Regions from separate parts of the Micromonospora sonneratiae genome, predicted to be linked through region 1. Evidence: predicted binding sites of a transcription regulator. Region 1 holds the regulator's gene; each other region holds the start of a gene.
The links. The regulator HrcA, encoded in region 1, represses chaperone genes, less so after heat shock. The targets are predictions, from matches to a motif close to GGTTNGCACNCTCNNNNNGAGNGTGCNAACC.

Region 1 (4,554 bases):
TACGGCCAGCTCACCCCGATCCCCCTTGGCGATGCCCTGTACGACGACGAGCCGAGGGTCGGACGGTGCGACGTACGCCCGGGAAGTCACGGTCAGATCGAGGGTGCCGCGACCGACGGCGGCGACCACGGCGGCGGCCGTGCCACCCCGCCCATCGGCCAGCAGCAACCGCTCGCCGACCCGCAGCCGCTGCACCGTGGCGGCATGATGCCCTTCGGGCCCGGCCAGGGTCATGACCTCGCCGGACGGCAACGCTTCAACCAGGAACAGCGGCTCACTCACCCAAAAAGGCTAGCCGCCGCCCCGCTCCCGCCGACCAACCCACCCCGCCCACGACCCACCCCGCGAGTCGACCGAGCGCCGCCGCGCCGTCTGGAGGTCGAGCACACGCGGCGTAGCCGTCGTGCGCGCAGACCGAAGACGGCGCATTGGGCGGCGCGACGTGGAGCGAGCCGCCGCGCCTCCGGCGCGGCAGATAATTCAGTGCCCGTTGAACGCGTCGCGCATCCGGGAGAAGAAGCCGCCCTGCTTGCTCAGTTCGGCGACCTCTTCGCCACGGGTCTTGGCGAATTCGCGCAGCATCCGTTCCTGGTCGGCATCGAGTTTGGTGGGGGTACGCACGTCCAGGTGCACATAGAGGTCGCCTCGACCGGTGCCCCGTAGGTGCGGTACGCCTCGGGCCCGCAGCCGCAGTGTGCTGCCGGGCTGGGTGCCCGGCTTGACGTCGACCGGTTCCTCGCTGTCCAGCGTCTTGATGGTGAGCCGGGTGCCGAGCGCCGCTGCCGTCATCGGCACCGTGACCCGGCAGTGCAGGTCGTCGCCCTTGCGGGAGTAGACGTCGTGGGTGCGCTCGTGGATCTCGACGTAGAGATCACCAGCGGTGCCGCCACCGGGGCCGACCTCGCCCTGCTGGGCCAGCCGGATCCGCATGCCGTCCTCGACCCCGGCCGGGATCTTGACGGTCAACGACCGGCGGGTACGGACCCGGCCGTCCCCGGCGCAGGTGGCGCAGGGGTGCGGGATGGTCGTGCCGTAGCCCTGGCACACCGTGCACGGGCGGGCCGATACGACCTGGCCGAGGAAGGTACGTTGCACCGACTGCACCTCGCCGCGTCCACCGCAGGCCTCGCAGGTGGCCAGGTGGGTGCCGGCTGCCGTACCGGCGCCGGAACAGGTGGTGCAGAGCACCGCGGTGTCGACGGTGATCGGGGCTTCCACGCCGAAGGCCGTCTCGTTCAGGTCGAGTTCGAGGCGCAGGATCGCGTCGGAGCCGGGCCGGGTACGCGGCCGGGGTCCACGGCTGCCGCCACCGGCGGCACCGAAGAACGCGTCCATGATGTCCTGGAACCCGACGAACGGACCGGCACCGCCGGGGCCTGCGCCCGCGCCACCACCGGGTGCCAGCGGGTCACCACCGAGATCGACTATCTGCCGTTTCTGGTCGTCGGAGAGAACCTCGTAGGCGGCGTTGATGTCCTTGAACTTCTCGTGCGCCTCCGGGTCCGGATTGACGTCCGGGTGGTACTGCCGCGCCAGCTTGCGGTAGGCGCGCTTGATCTCATCGTCGGAGGCGTCCCGCTTGACGCCGAGAATCCCGTAGTAGTCCTTGGCCACTGCGTTCCGTGTCCTCATGTCTGTCTCGCGTGCCGTCCGCCGGCCGTCTCAGGTCGGATTCGGCCAGTACGGATGTGGTCAATTCTGCGCTAACAGGTCGCCTACGTAGCGTGCCACGGCACGAACGGTGGCGATGGTGCCGGGGTAGTCCATCCGGGTTGGGCCAAGTACTCCCAAACCGCCCACGATGGTGGCACCCGGGCCGTACCCGGTGCTGACCACCGAGGTCGACCGCAGGTTGTCGATCTCGTTCTCGTCGCCGATGCGGACCCGCAGCGTGCTGCTGGGTTCAGCCTCGCCGATCAGTTTGAGCAGCACGACCTCTTCCTCAAGGGCCTCGAGGATCGGTCGCAGGGACCCCTGGAAGTCGAGGACGCCGCCCCGGGTGAGGTTGGCCGTACCCGCCAGTGCGATCCGTTCCTCGTGCCGCTCGACGAGGGTCTCCAACAACACCGTGGACAGGGTGGTCATGGCACCGCGCAGGTGCGGCGCCACCTCCTCGACCAGCGCCTGGACCAACGGCGGGGTGTCGGTCAACCGGTTGCCGACCAGTTTCTCGTTGACCACCCGACGCAGGTCGGTGACGTCGTCGACCGGCAGCGGAGCGGGCAACTCGACCAGCCGCTGCTCGACCCGGCCGGTGTCAGCGATCATGACGACCATCAGCCTGGTCGTGGAGATCGGCACCAGTTCCAGGTGCCGGACCGACGAGCGGGCCAGACTCGGGTACTGCACGACGGCGACCTGCCGGGTCAACTGGGCCAGCAGTCGGACCGTACGGTGCACCACGTCGTCCAGGTCGACCGCGCCCACCAGGAACCGTTCGATCGCCCGACGCTCGGCCGGGGTGAGCGGTTTGACCCGGGAGAGCCGGTCGACGAAGAGTCGGTAGCCCCGGTCGGTGGGTACCCGACCGGCGCTGGTGTGCGGCTGCCGGATGTAGCCCTCGTCCTCCAGCACCGCCATGTCGTTACGCACGGTGGCCGGCGACACGCCGAGCTGGTGCCGTTCGACGAGCGCCTTGCTGCCGACCGGCTCCTGGGTGGCGACGTAGTCCTCGACGATCGCGCGGAGCACGTCGAGCTTGCGATCATCGAGCCCCATCTTCACCTCCCTGCCGACTCTAGCCCGGTGACGCCACAACGCGGGGGACTGGCACTCGACTGTAGCGAGTGCCAGTCTACGTCCAAGTGGCACCCAACGCGATGATCACTTACCCTCCAGCACCCGGTTGTCCAGCGAAACTGTCGACAACCGGTCTGGCATCACTTGTGTCCTACCCTTAGCGTGACGTTTATGACAGAACCACCTCGCCCTCCTGGTGAAGGCGGCTACGAGGCCACGCCACCGGACCCGACCTCACCTCCCGTATCCCCAGCGTCCTACTCGATGCCGGGCGAGGCACCCTCACCCGGACACGCCCCGCCGCCGGCCGAGCCGACGCAGTACGAGGCGCCCCAGTACCAGGCGCCCCAGTACGAGGCACCGCCACCCGGCGGGAACTATCCGCCCCCCGGTGGTTATCCCCCGCCCGGCGACTATCCGCCACCGGGCGGGTACCCACCCGGCGGCGGCTACTACGGCGGTGGCCCGACCCCGGCCGGCTACCCCAGCAGTGACGACAAGACCTGGTCCCTGCTGGCCCACTTCCTCGGTCCGGTCGGCGTCTTCGTCGGCGGTGGCCTGCTGGGCTGGGTCGGTCCACTGATCGCGATGATGGCCAAGGGACCGCAGTCGCCGACCGTCCGGGCGCACTCGGTGGCGGCGCTGAACTTCCAGATCACCTGGGCCATCGCCACCGCGCTGGGCTATGTGCTGGCCACGGTCACCTGCGGCATCCTGTTCTTCGTACCGATGCTGGTCTTCCTGGTGCCGGTGATCTTCGGGATCATCGGTGGCGTCAAGGCCAACGAAGGGCTGCTCTACCGCTACCCGATGACCTACAACTTCGTTAAGTGACGTTCCGGTCGATCAGTTCCGCTGACGGATCCCGGGCGCGGCGGTACACCGGTCCGCCCGCCCGGGCGATCGTCAGGGCAACAGATCCCGGACCACCGCGTCGGCCAGGAGCCGTCCACGCAGGGTGAGCACGGCCCGACCGGCTCGGAAGTCCGGCTCCGCCAGCAACCCGTACTCCAGTGCCCGGTCGGCTCCGACCCGCCCGGCCCCGTCCAGCGTGTCCAGCGGCAGCCCACCGGCCAGGCGTAGCCGCAGCATCACGTCCTCCACCCGCTGGTCCTCGGCCGAGAGCAGCTCACGACCGTGCCCCGGGGACGTTCCAGCCGCCAGTCGGGCGGCGTACGTCGTCGGATGCTTCACGTTCCACCAGCGCACCCCGCCGACGTGGCTGTGTGCCCCCGGGCCGAGGCCCCACCAGTCCCCGCCCGTCCAGTAGAGCAGGTTGTGCCGGCACCGGGCGGCCGGTGTACGGGCCCAGTTGGACACCTCGTACCAGGAGAACCCGGCGGCGGACAGAGCGGCCTCCGCGGCCAGGTAGCGGTCGGCCGCGACGTCGTCGCTCGGGTACGGCAGCTCACCCCGACGCATCCGCGCGGCCAACCGGGTGCCGTCCTCCACGATCAGGGCGTACGCGCTGACGTGGTCGACCCCGGCGGCGATCACCTCGCCCAGTGAGGCAGCGAAGTCCTCCTCGGTCTCCCCCGGCGTGCCGTAGATCAGGTCCAGGTTGACATGGTCGAACCCGGCGTCCCGGGCCTCCGCCGCTGCGGCCGTGGCCCGGCCGGCCGTGTGTCGACGGTCGAGCACCGCCAGCACCCCGGCGGCGGCCGACTGCATGCCCAGCGAGATCCGGGTGTAGCCGGCGGCCCGCAGCGTCTTCAACGACTCCGGCGTCACGGACTCGGGGTTGGCCTCCGTGGTGACCTCGGCGTCAGGTGCCAGCCCCCAGGTACGGTCGATGCCGTCCAGGATCCGGGCGAG
Region 2 (4,554 bases), on a different contig from region 1:
TCCAGGGTCGCCGTCATGCACGCCCGAACTCACCTCACCCTGCACCCGATCCCGGACCACCTGGCCGCTGACACGGCCGTGGCGATGCACTCGACCGGGACCACCGCGCTGGATGTGCTCCGGCAGGCGCGGTTGTACGGTACGGACGCCGTACTCGTGATGACGGCCGCCGAGGCGCATGCTGCACCGTAGAGCCGGGCCACCGAGGGAATGGTCGTGTTGACCACCGATCGGTTCAACGCATGACGGGAGGAATGGGCCGTGGGTGATGACCGTGGGTGATGGTCCGTGCCTGATCGGCACCACGAAGACGGTCGTCAGACAGAGGCAAATTACCTCCGTAAAGGGCTAAATCGGCAACACGGGCACATTACCCCGTTCCGCAGGCCTCTCCCGCAGGTAGGACCTACGGTGTGACTGGGAGGAGGAGATCATGGCGAACGACAAGGAAGCTGATGACGATCTCCAACCGGTTGCCTGGACGCGGCTCACGGATGCGACCGGGGAAACCGCGAACACCCGGGTGACCGACCCACCCGGAGAGGTTCCAGTCGGTCGGCTCGACTACGGCGACGCGGACCAACTGGCCGAAATGGACGGCGTCGACGACGAGGCCGCCGACGAGTTGATCGAATTGGTCGACACGCCCATCCAGATCAGGCAACCGTTCACCCGGGCCGAGAAGCGGCGTAACCAACGACCGTTACCAACATGACGAAAGGGGCGGACCGCTTGCGCGGCCCGCCCCTTCTTGTCTTACTGGGACGCTGGCTCCCGGTCCTGTCTGGACGCTGGGATCAGAAGTCCATCTCCCCGCCGCCCGGCGCAGCCGCCGCGGCCGGAGCCTTCTCCGGCTTGTCCGCGACCACAGCCTCGGTGGTCAGGAACAGGGCCGCGATCGACGACGCGTTCTGCAGCGCGGAACGGGTCACCTTGGCCGGGTCGATGATGCCGGCCTTGAGCAGGTCGACGTACTCACCGTTGGCGGCGTTGAGGCCGTGGCCGGCGTCCAGGTTGCGGACCCGCTCCACGACGACGCCACCCTCGAGGCCGGCGTTGACGGCGATCTGCCGCAGCGGGGCGTCCAGCGCGATCTTGACGATCTGCGCACCGGTCGCCTCGTCACCGGTGAGGTCCAGCTTGTCGAAGGCGGTCTTGCCGGCCTGCACCAGCGCGACGCCACCACCGGGGACGATGCCCTCCTCGACGGCTGCCTTGGCGTTACGGACGGCGTCCTCGATGCGGTGCTTGCGCTCCTTCAGCTCGACCTCGGTGGCCGCGCCGACCTTGATGACCGCAACGCCGCCGGCCAGCTTGGCCAGCCGCTCCTGCAGCTTCTCGCGGTCGTAGTCGGAGTCGCTCTTCTCGATCTCGGCCCGGATCTGGTTGACCCGACCCTGGATCTGCTCGGCGTCACCGGCACCGTCGACGATGGTGGTCTCGTCCTTGGTGATGACGACCTTGCGCGCCTGGCCCAGCAGGTCCAGGTTGGCGGCGTCGATCTTCAGACCGAGCTCCTCGCTGATGACCTGGCCACCGGTGAGGGTGGCAATGTCGACCAGCATGGCCTTGCGGCGGTCGCCGAAGCCCGGGGCCTTGACGGCGACGGACTTGAAGGTGCCCCGCACCTTGTTGACGATGAGGGTGGCCAGGGCCTCGCCCTCGACGTCCTCAGCGATGATCACCAGCGGCTTGCCCGACTGCATGACCTTCTCGAGGATCGGCAGCAGGTCCTTGACCGCGGAAATCTTGCTGTTGGCGATCAGGATGTACGGGTCGTCGAAGACCGCTTCCATCCGCTCCGGGTCGGTCATGAAGTACGCCGACACGTAGCCCTTGTCGAAGCGCATACCCTCGGTGAGCTCAAGCTCCAGCCCGAAGGTGTTGCTCTCCTCGACGGTGATGACGCCTTCCTTGCCGACCTTGTCCATCGCCTCGGCGATGATCTCGCCGACGGTGGTGTCACCGGCGGAGATCGACGCGGTGGAGGCGATCTGCTCCTTGGTCTCGATGTCCTTGGCGAGCTTGGCCAGCTCCTCCGCCACGGCACCGACGGCGGCCTCGATGCCCCGCTTCAGGGCCATCGGGTTCGCGCCGGCCGCGACGTTACGCAGGCCCTCGCGGACCAGCGCCTGGGCCAGGACGGTCGCCGTCGTCGTGCCGTCACCGGCCACGTCGTCGGTCTTCTTGGCGACCTCCTTGACCAGCTCAGCGCCGATCTTCTCGTACGGGTCCTCGAGCTCGATCTCCTTGGCGATGCTCACACCATCGTTGGTGATGGTGGGGGCGCCCCACTTCTTCTCGAGCACCACGTTGCGGCCCTTGGGGCCGAGGGTTACCTTCACGGCGTCGGCGAGGGTGTTCATGCCCCGCTCGAGGCCGCGACGCGCCTCTTCGTCGAACGCGATCATCTTGGCCATACGGCGTTGTCCTCCTGGACACTCGCGGCCACCCGGGCCTGTTGGCTCCCGGATGAGCCGCCTGATTACGCACCTTCGGACGTCACTACCTGGCGACAGTGACGTCCGCCGGCCGGGCCGGACAGCCCGCGACGACCGGCCATGTGACGCGAGTCCGTCTCCTTGCGGACCCGCGACCGTGACCCTACCGCCCCGACCTTGGCACTCACGGGGTGCGAGTGCCAACACCTGTTTAGCACTCTCCCCTGTCGAGTGCAAGCGCGTCGGGGCGTCCCGCCCATGGTTCGCGCTCGGCCCGGGGCGTCGGATCAGCCGAAGATCAACGAAAGCTCGGCGGGCCGGCGGAGGACCGACGGTGGAGTTCCCGAACCAGCCGGGCAGCGGTCACCGGCGACTCGTGGCCGCGTTGTTCGGCGTGGGTGACCAGCAGAGCGGGCCTGGAACATGCGGGCCGAGCGGCCGAGCGGATTGGTTCGCTCGAAGAGAACAGCAGGCTGACCGGTTCACCGGCCGCCCGGCGGGTGACCACCCAGACACCGGAGGCCCAGCCCAACGACCACAGAGCCGTCGCGACGAACCCTGCCGCGAGGTAGCCCAGTGGCACAAGGGTCCCGACATCGGCCTGGGCCACACCCGGCGCACCGAACGGGCTGGCGTCGCTGAGCGTCAGAAGCTCGATCGCCAACGCCGGTCCGACCTGAGTAACGAGCATGATCGACAAAAGGAACGACCAGCTTCGCCTGGCCGATTCCGCTACCCGGCTGAACCAACTATTGAGTCCGGCTCCGGATGGTGCAACCAAAGGATCATCGGGTTCGGCGTGGCCACCCATTCCGGATCCAACTCAGCCACTCCTCAGTGACCGTGACCTGAACAGGCCACGGTCCTGCCGGATCAAACATGAGAACCGGTGGTCGACCGATCATTCGGTCCACCGCCGGTGTGTGGGTACGTCGTACGACGACCGGGAACCGGTCAGGCGATGACGCGTACCTTCTCGGCCTGGGGACCCTTCTGCCCCTGGGCGATCTCGAACTCCACCCGTTGCCCGTCGTCCAATGCCTTGTAGCCATCCATCTCGATCGCGGAGAAGTGGACGAAGACGTCCTGTCCTCCGTCGACTGCGATGAAGCCGTAGCCCTTTTCGCTGTTGAACCACTTGACGGTGCCTTGCGCCACGGTGCACTTCCTCACTTCGATTGGTGCTGGGTCAACGACAACCCCCGACAACGGCGTACGCCGGTCGGGACCGCTGGCCCGTCGCTCCCATCGGACCTATCGAATCCAGCGGCCGAAATCGCACGGTACACGAGCCCTTCCAGCTACGCACTCCCCCAAATCGGACATCACGTCCCACCCGATAAAGCTGCCGGTTCCCACCTCTACGAACGCGGTGGCCCCGTCACTGGTCGCACCCCAGTCCACCTGAGAAAACGCTTCAGCTATTGTCGCTTGTCTCTGTAAGCAGGCAACAACCCGGAAGGCATTACCGCAATCAGGTTGCCGACCAGCCGGCATCCGGGTAGTCATGCGTCATGACAAGCATGTGGGCCTCGGCCCCGAGCCAGGCCCTCGCGCCCACCGGTCCGGCAGCCCGCCGGATCCGCGTGGCCGACGGTCCCACCGTCCGCCGGATCCGCCCGGCGGACGCCAGCCGGATGCGGGCACTCCGGCTGGAGATGCTGGCCGATTCCCCGCTGGCCTTCATGGAGACGGTGGCCGAGGCGGCGGCCCGCCCACACGCCGAGTTCGAGGCACGGATCGCCAGCGACGCGGTCGGCCAGCACTCCACCAGGTCCGTGGCGGAGTACGGCGACCGTCTCGTCGGCCATGTGGGAGGCTTCCCGTCCTCGGAGGACCCCGGACTGACCGTGATCTTCAGTGTCTACCTGACCCCGGCGTGGCGGGGTCGGGGACTTCTCGCTCAGTTGATCGAGGACGTGGCGGCCTGGTCCCGGTCAGTGGGGCGGCCCGAGCTCATGCTGGAGGTCGTGGTGGGCAACGACCGGGCCATCCGGGCGTACGAGCGGCTCGGTTTCGTCGACACCGGTGTACGCGTACCGCACCCGAGGCTGCCGACGCTCACCGAGCTACAGATGCGCCGTACCGCCTGACCGGGTGGTTCCGAACCCCG
Region 3 (4,554 bases), on a different contig from region 1:
ATGGGTAACCATGATCGATGCTACGGGTCCGGTGGCGTTCTCCTCGTCCCCGTACCCACCGCTCGGTCGCGTCGTCGAGGGACAGGTCGAACTACTGACCGGGCCGCCGGCCCGGCCGCCCCGCCCCGAGGGCGAGCCGGAGCCCGACGTCGCCCTGGTCAAGACCTATCCCGGGATCGATCCGGTGCTGCTCACCAGCATCGTGGATGCCGGTGCCCGAGGCATCGTGTTGGAGGGTACGGGACCCGGCAACGTGCCGGTCGAGCTGTTCGGGACGATCCAGGACCTGATCCAGTGGGACATCCCGGTGGTCGTCGCGTCCCGGTCCCGTACCCGGACGATCGCACTGGACGAACTGCCGTTGGGGCAGGGACTGGCCGCCAAGATGGGGGCAATCGGGGCCCGGGGCCTCGCCCCGGTCAAGGCCCGGGTCGCGTTGATGGTCGCCCTCGGCGGCGGTGGGGTGACCGTCGTACGCGACTGGTTCAGCAGGCTCTGATCCCGCCCGCCTCGCCGGGTAGGCCGTTGACGTAGCACCCGCCGGCCGCCCGCCGGAAACAGCCCGGGGCCGCCCCGGCCTTCCGGCGGCGGTGCGGCGGTGTGGCGGTCAGCGGGTGGCGATGGGTGCCGTGGTCGCCCCGGTCAGCCGTACCAGGTCTGTGGGGGCCAGTTGGAGTTGCAGGCCCCGTCGCCCAGCGGACACGTAGATCGTCGGGAACTTCTCGGCGGACGAGTCGACCACGGTGGGTAGCCGTTTGCGCTGGCCCAGCGGACTGATCCCGCCCCGGACATAGCCGGTGGCCCGCTCGGCGACCGTACGATCGGCCATCGTCGCCCGCTTGCCGCCCGCCGCCGTGGCCAGCGCCTTGAGATCCAGTTCGCCGGTCACCGGTACGACGGCCACGGTCAGCGTCCCGTCCACCTCGGTCACCAGTGACTTGAAGACCTGTCCGGGCGGCACCCCCAGGGCCGCCGCCACCTCGGCGCCGTAGTTCGGGGTGTCGGGAGACACGTTGTACGGATGGGTGCTGTGCGCAATCTTCTGCTTCACCAACAGCGCCGTCGCCGGCGTCCCCTGACCCGCCACGAGCAAACCCTACCGGCTCTCCGGTACCGGCTGACACAACAGCACGGTGGGGGCATCGGCCAGCCGGGTCAGCACGATGGTGGCCGAGCCGGTCCCGGAGAGCCGGAGGTCGCGACGTAGCTGCTCAGGGTCGAGTGCCGAGCCTCGCTTCAGGATTTCCACCCGACCGATGGCCCGCTCGCGCAGTAACGCCCGTAGCCGTTTGAGGCTGAACGGCAGCACGTCGGTGATCTCCAGACACCGGGCGTACGGGGTCGGCTCCGCCCGGTCGGCGAAGACGTAGGCGATCTTCGGGTCGGCGAGTTCGCCGTGCACGGTGTCGGCGAACTCGGCCACCAGGTGCGCCCGGACGATCGCGGCGTCCGGGTCGTACAGGTAGCGGCCGACCGAACCGACCGGTGCGTCGACGGTGCCGGTGCCGGTGAGCTGATGGAACGGGCCCCTTCCGCCAGCGGAAGCGATGAGGAGTGGCCCTTCCTTCCCGCTCAGCAGGGTGGCCCGGCGGGGCGTCTCGGCCAGCGGGCCGCACCAGAGCGTCGCCTCCACCAGGTCACCGTCGACGCTGACCCATTCGGCCTCCGCGCCGGGCGGGATCAGGCCGTGCTCGATGCCGGGCGCCACCTTCAGCGCGGTCCGGGGAACCCGGTCGACCAGTGCGGTGATGAAGTCCCAGGATGGCGAGTACGCCGCCGGGTCGAAGATCCGTCGGCCGGTGCCGGCCCGTCGGCGGGCCGGATCGCAGAACACCGCATCGACCTGTGTCACGTCGAACGCCGTGGCGTCGCCACACTCCACGGTGAACCGGTCGGCCACGCCGGCCGCCTCGGCGTTCGCGGCGGCCATCGCCGCGGTGAGCGGGTCGGCCTCGACGCCGTACACCCGGATGCCGGCGCGGGCGGCGGCGAGTGCGTCCGCACCTAGGCCGCAACCGAGATCGGCCAGGGTGTGCACCCCGGCAGCCCGCAGCCGGGCCGCCCGACGGTCGGCGACCACGGCGCGGGTGGCCTGCTCCAGCCCGGCCCGGGTGAAGAACATTGCGGCGGCCGTCGGCCCGAACTTGGCCGCCGCCCGGCGACGCAGTTCGGCCTGGGTGAGCGCTCCGGCCGCCAGGTCCGCAGGCACGCCGGTCGAGCGGAGCGTGGCGGCGGCGACCAGCGGGTCGCCGCCGGCGAGTACGGCCGCCGTGGCCAGGGCACGCTCGCCCTCAGGGGTACGCAGTGCGGCTAGCAGGTCGATGTCCACCGTGCGATTGTGGCGGCCCGGCCGACCGAGGCCCACGGCGCACTCCGACCACGGCCGACACGCACCCCGGGTACGGCTGCTGGGCCGGCTGGCGGGTGGCGTGACCCGGGCGGGCCATGACTCTCCGCGACCCGCCGTGTTGGCACTCTCCTTGACGGAGTGCTAGCCGCAGGCCTAACCTGCCGTTAGCACTCTCGAACCGAGGGTGCCAGCTTCCGGGCTCTGTTCCGGGGCTGAACGCCAGGCGGACCGGCACCCGCGACGACGGACCCGCCCGGTGGCATGAGGCAGATGACGCTGGTCGGCACGCCGTCCAGCACAGAAACCAAGTACCCCAGGAGGGTATGCCCGTGACTACCGCGACCAAGGTTGCGATCAAGCCGCTCGAGGACCGGATCCTGGTCCAGGCGAACGAGGCTGAGACGACCACGGCGTCGGGCATCGTGATCCCCGACACCGCTAAGGAGAAGCCGCAGGAGGGCACCGTCCTCGCTGTCGGCCCGGGCCGTATCGACGACAACGGCAACCGTATCCCGGTTGACGTGAAGGTCGGCGACACGGTCATCTACTCGAAGTACGGCGGCACCGAGGTCAAGTACGCCGGCGAGGAGTACCTGGTGCTCTCCGCCCGCGACGTCCTCGCGGTCATCGAGAAGTAACCAACTGATCAGTGACGATGCCCCGGACCGGCTCGCCGGGCCGGGGCATCGACTGTTTTGTCGGCCATTGGTCCACCGCCGGCTGCCGCCACCGCGGCTGAGGCGTCGAGACAGTCGAATGGTCGCTAGTTTGAAGGGACATTCATGGCGAAGATCCTGAGCTTCTCGGATGACGCCCGGCACCTGCTCGAGCACGGTGTCAATGCTCTCGCTGACACGGTCAAGGTCACCCTCGGTCCGCGCGGGCGCAACGTCGTACTGGACAAGAAGTTCGGTGCGCCGACGATCACCAACGATGGCGTGACCATCGCCAAGGAGATCGAGCTCACCAACCCGTACGAGAACCTTGGCGCGCAGCTGGTCAAGGAGGTGGCGACGAAGACCAACGACGTCGCCGGTGACGGGACCACCACCGCGACCGTGCTGGCCCAGGCGATGGTCCGGGAGGGCCTGCGCAACGTGGCGGCGGGTGCCAACCCCGCTGGCCTCAAGCGGGGTATCGACGCGGCTGCCGAGAAGGTGTCGGCGGCGCTGCTGGACAGGGCCGTCGAGGTGGACAGCAAGGAGTCCGTCGCGCACGTCGCGACGATCTCCGCGCAGGACGCCACCATCGGTGACCTGATCGCCGAGGCGATGGAGCGGGTCGGCCGCGACGGGGTCATCACCGTCGAGGACGGCTCCACCCTGGCCACCGAGCTGGAGGTCACCGAGGGCCTGCAGTTCGACAAGGGCTTCATCTCCCCGCACTTCGTCACCGACAGCGAGGCGCAGGAGGCGGTGCTCGACGAGCCGTACATCCTGATCACCACGCAGAAGATCTCCTCGATCGAAGAGCTGCTGCCGCTGCTGGAGAAGGTGCTGAAGACCAGCAAGCCGCTGCTGATCGTGGCCGAGGACGTTGAGGGCCAGGCGCTGTCGACCCTCACGGTGAACTCGATCCGCAAGACCATCAAGGTCTGCGCGGTGAAGGCTCCCGGCTTCGGTGACCGCCGTAAGGCGATGCTCCAGGACATGGCGGTGCTCACCGGTGGTGAGCTGATCGCGCCCGAGCTCGGCTACAAGCTCGACGCGGTGAGCCTGGAGATGCTCGGCAGCGCCCGTCGGGTCGTGGTGGACAAGGACACCACCACGGTGGTCGACGGTCGTGGCCAGGAGACCGAGGTGACCGACCGGGTCGCGCAGATCCGCAAGGAGATCGAGGCCTCGGACTCCGACTGGGACCGGGAGAAGCTGGCCGAGCGGCTGGCGAAGCTCTCCGGCGGCATCGCGGTCATCAAGGCCGGCGGGGCGACCGAGGTCGAGATGAAGGAGCGCAAGCACCGCATCGAGGACGCCATCGCCGCTACCAAGGCCGCGGTCGAGGAGGGTACGGTGCCCGGTGGCGGTGCCGCGCTCACGCAGATCGCCTCGGCCCTCGACGGTGACCTCGGGTTCACCGGCGACGAGAAGGTCGGTGTGTCGATCGTCCGTAAGGCGCTGGTCGAGCCGCTGCGCTGGATCGCCCAGAACGCCGGACACGACGGTTACGTCGTCGTGCAGAAGGTCGCCGACAGCGACTGGGGCAAG

Region 2: a site for HrcA is predicted at 2,617-2,647, ahead of groL (chaperonin GroEL). Genes of this name have one in related genera too.
Region 3: a site for HrcA is predicted at 2,513-2,543, ahead of groES (co-chaperone GroES). Genes of this name have one in related genera too.

The regions. Positions count from the first base shown of each region.
Region 1 covers NZ_JBHTMP010000025.1:32,793-37,346, reverse strand. Annotated here, with positions in the region: gene ACFQ4H_RS17465 (16S rRNA (uracil(1498)-N(3))-methyltransferase) at 1-282, opposite strand, end outside; gene dnaJ (molecular chaperone DnaJ) at 481-1,614, opposite strand; gene hrcA (heat-inducible transcriptional repressor HrcA) at 1,693-2,718, opposite strand; gene ACFQ4H_RS17450 (DUF4870 domain-containing protein) at 3,004-3,573, shown strand; gene hemW (radical SAM family heme chaperone HemW) at 3,646-4,554, opposite strand, start outside.
Region 2 covers NZ_JBHTMP010000036.1:30,169-34,722, forward strand. Annotated here, with positions in the region: gene ACFQ4H_RS21815 (hypothetical protein) at 16-192, shown strand; gene ACFQ4H_RS21820 (hypothetical protein) at 524-715, shown strand; gene groL (chaperonin GroEL) at 798-2,420, opposite strand; gene ACFQ4H_RS21830 (hypothetical protein) at 2,740-3,132, opposite strand; gene ACFQ4H_RS21835 (cold-shock protein) at 3,396-3,599, opposite strand; gene ACFQ4H_RS21840 (GNAT family N-acetyltransferase) at 3,956-4,534, shown strand.
Region 3 covers NZ_JBHTMP010000049.1:1,640-6,193, reverse strand. Annotated here, with positions in the region: gene ACFQ4H_RS25615 (asparaginase) at 1-499, shown strand, start outside; gene ybaK (Cys-tRNA(Pro) deacylase) at 608-1,087, opposite strand; gene ACFQ4H_RS25605 (THUMP-like domain-containing protein) at 1,097-2,329, opposite strand; gene groES (co-chaperone GroES) at 2,674-2,988, shown strand; gene groL (chaperonin GroEL) at 3,133-4,554, shown strand, end outside.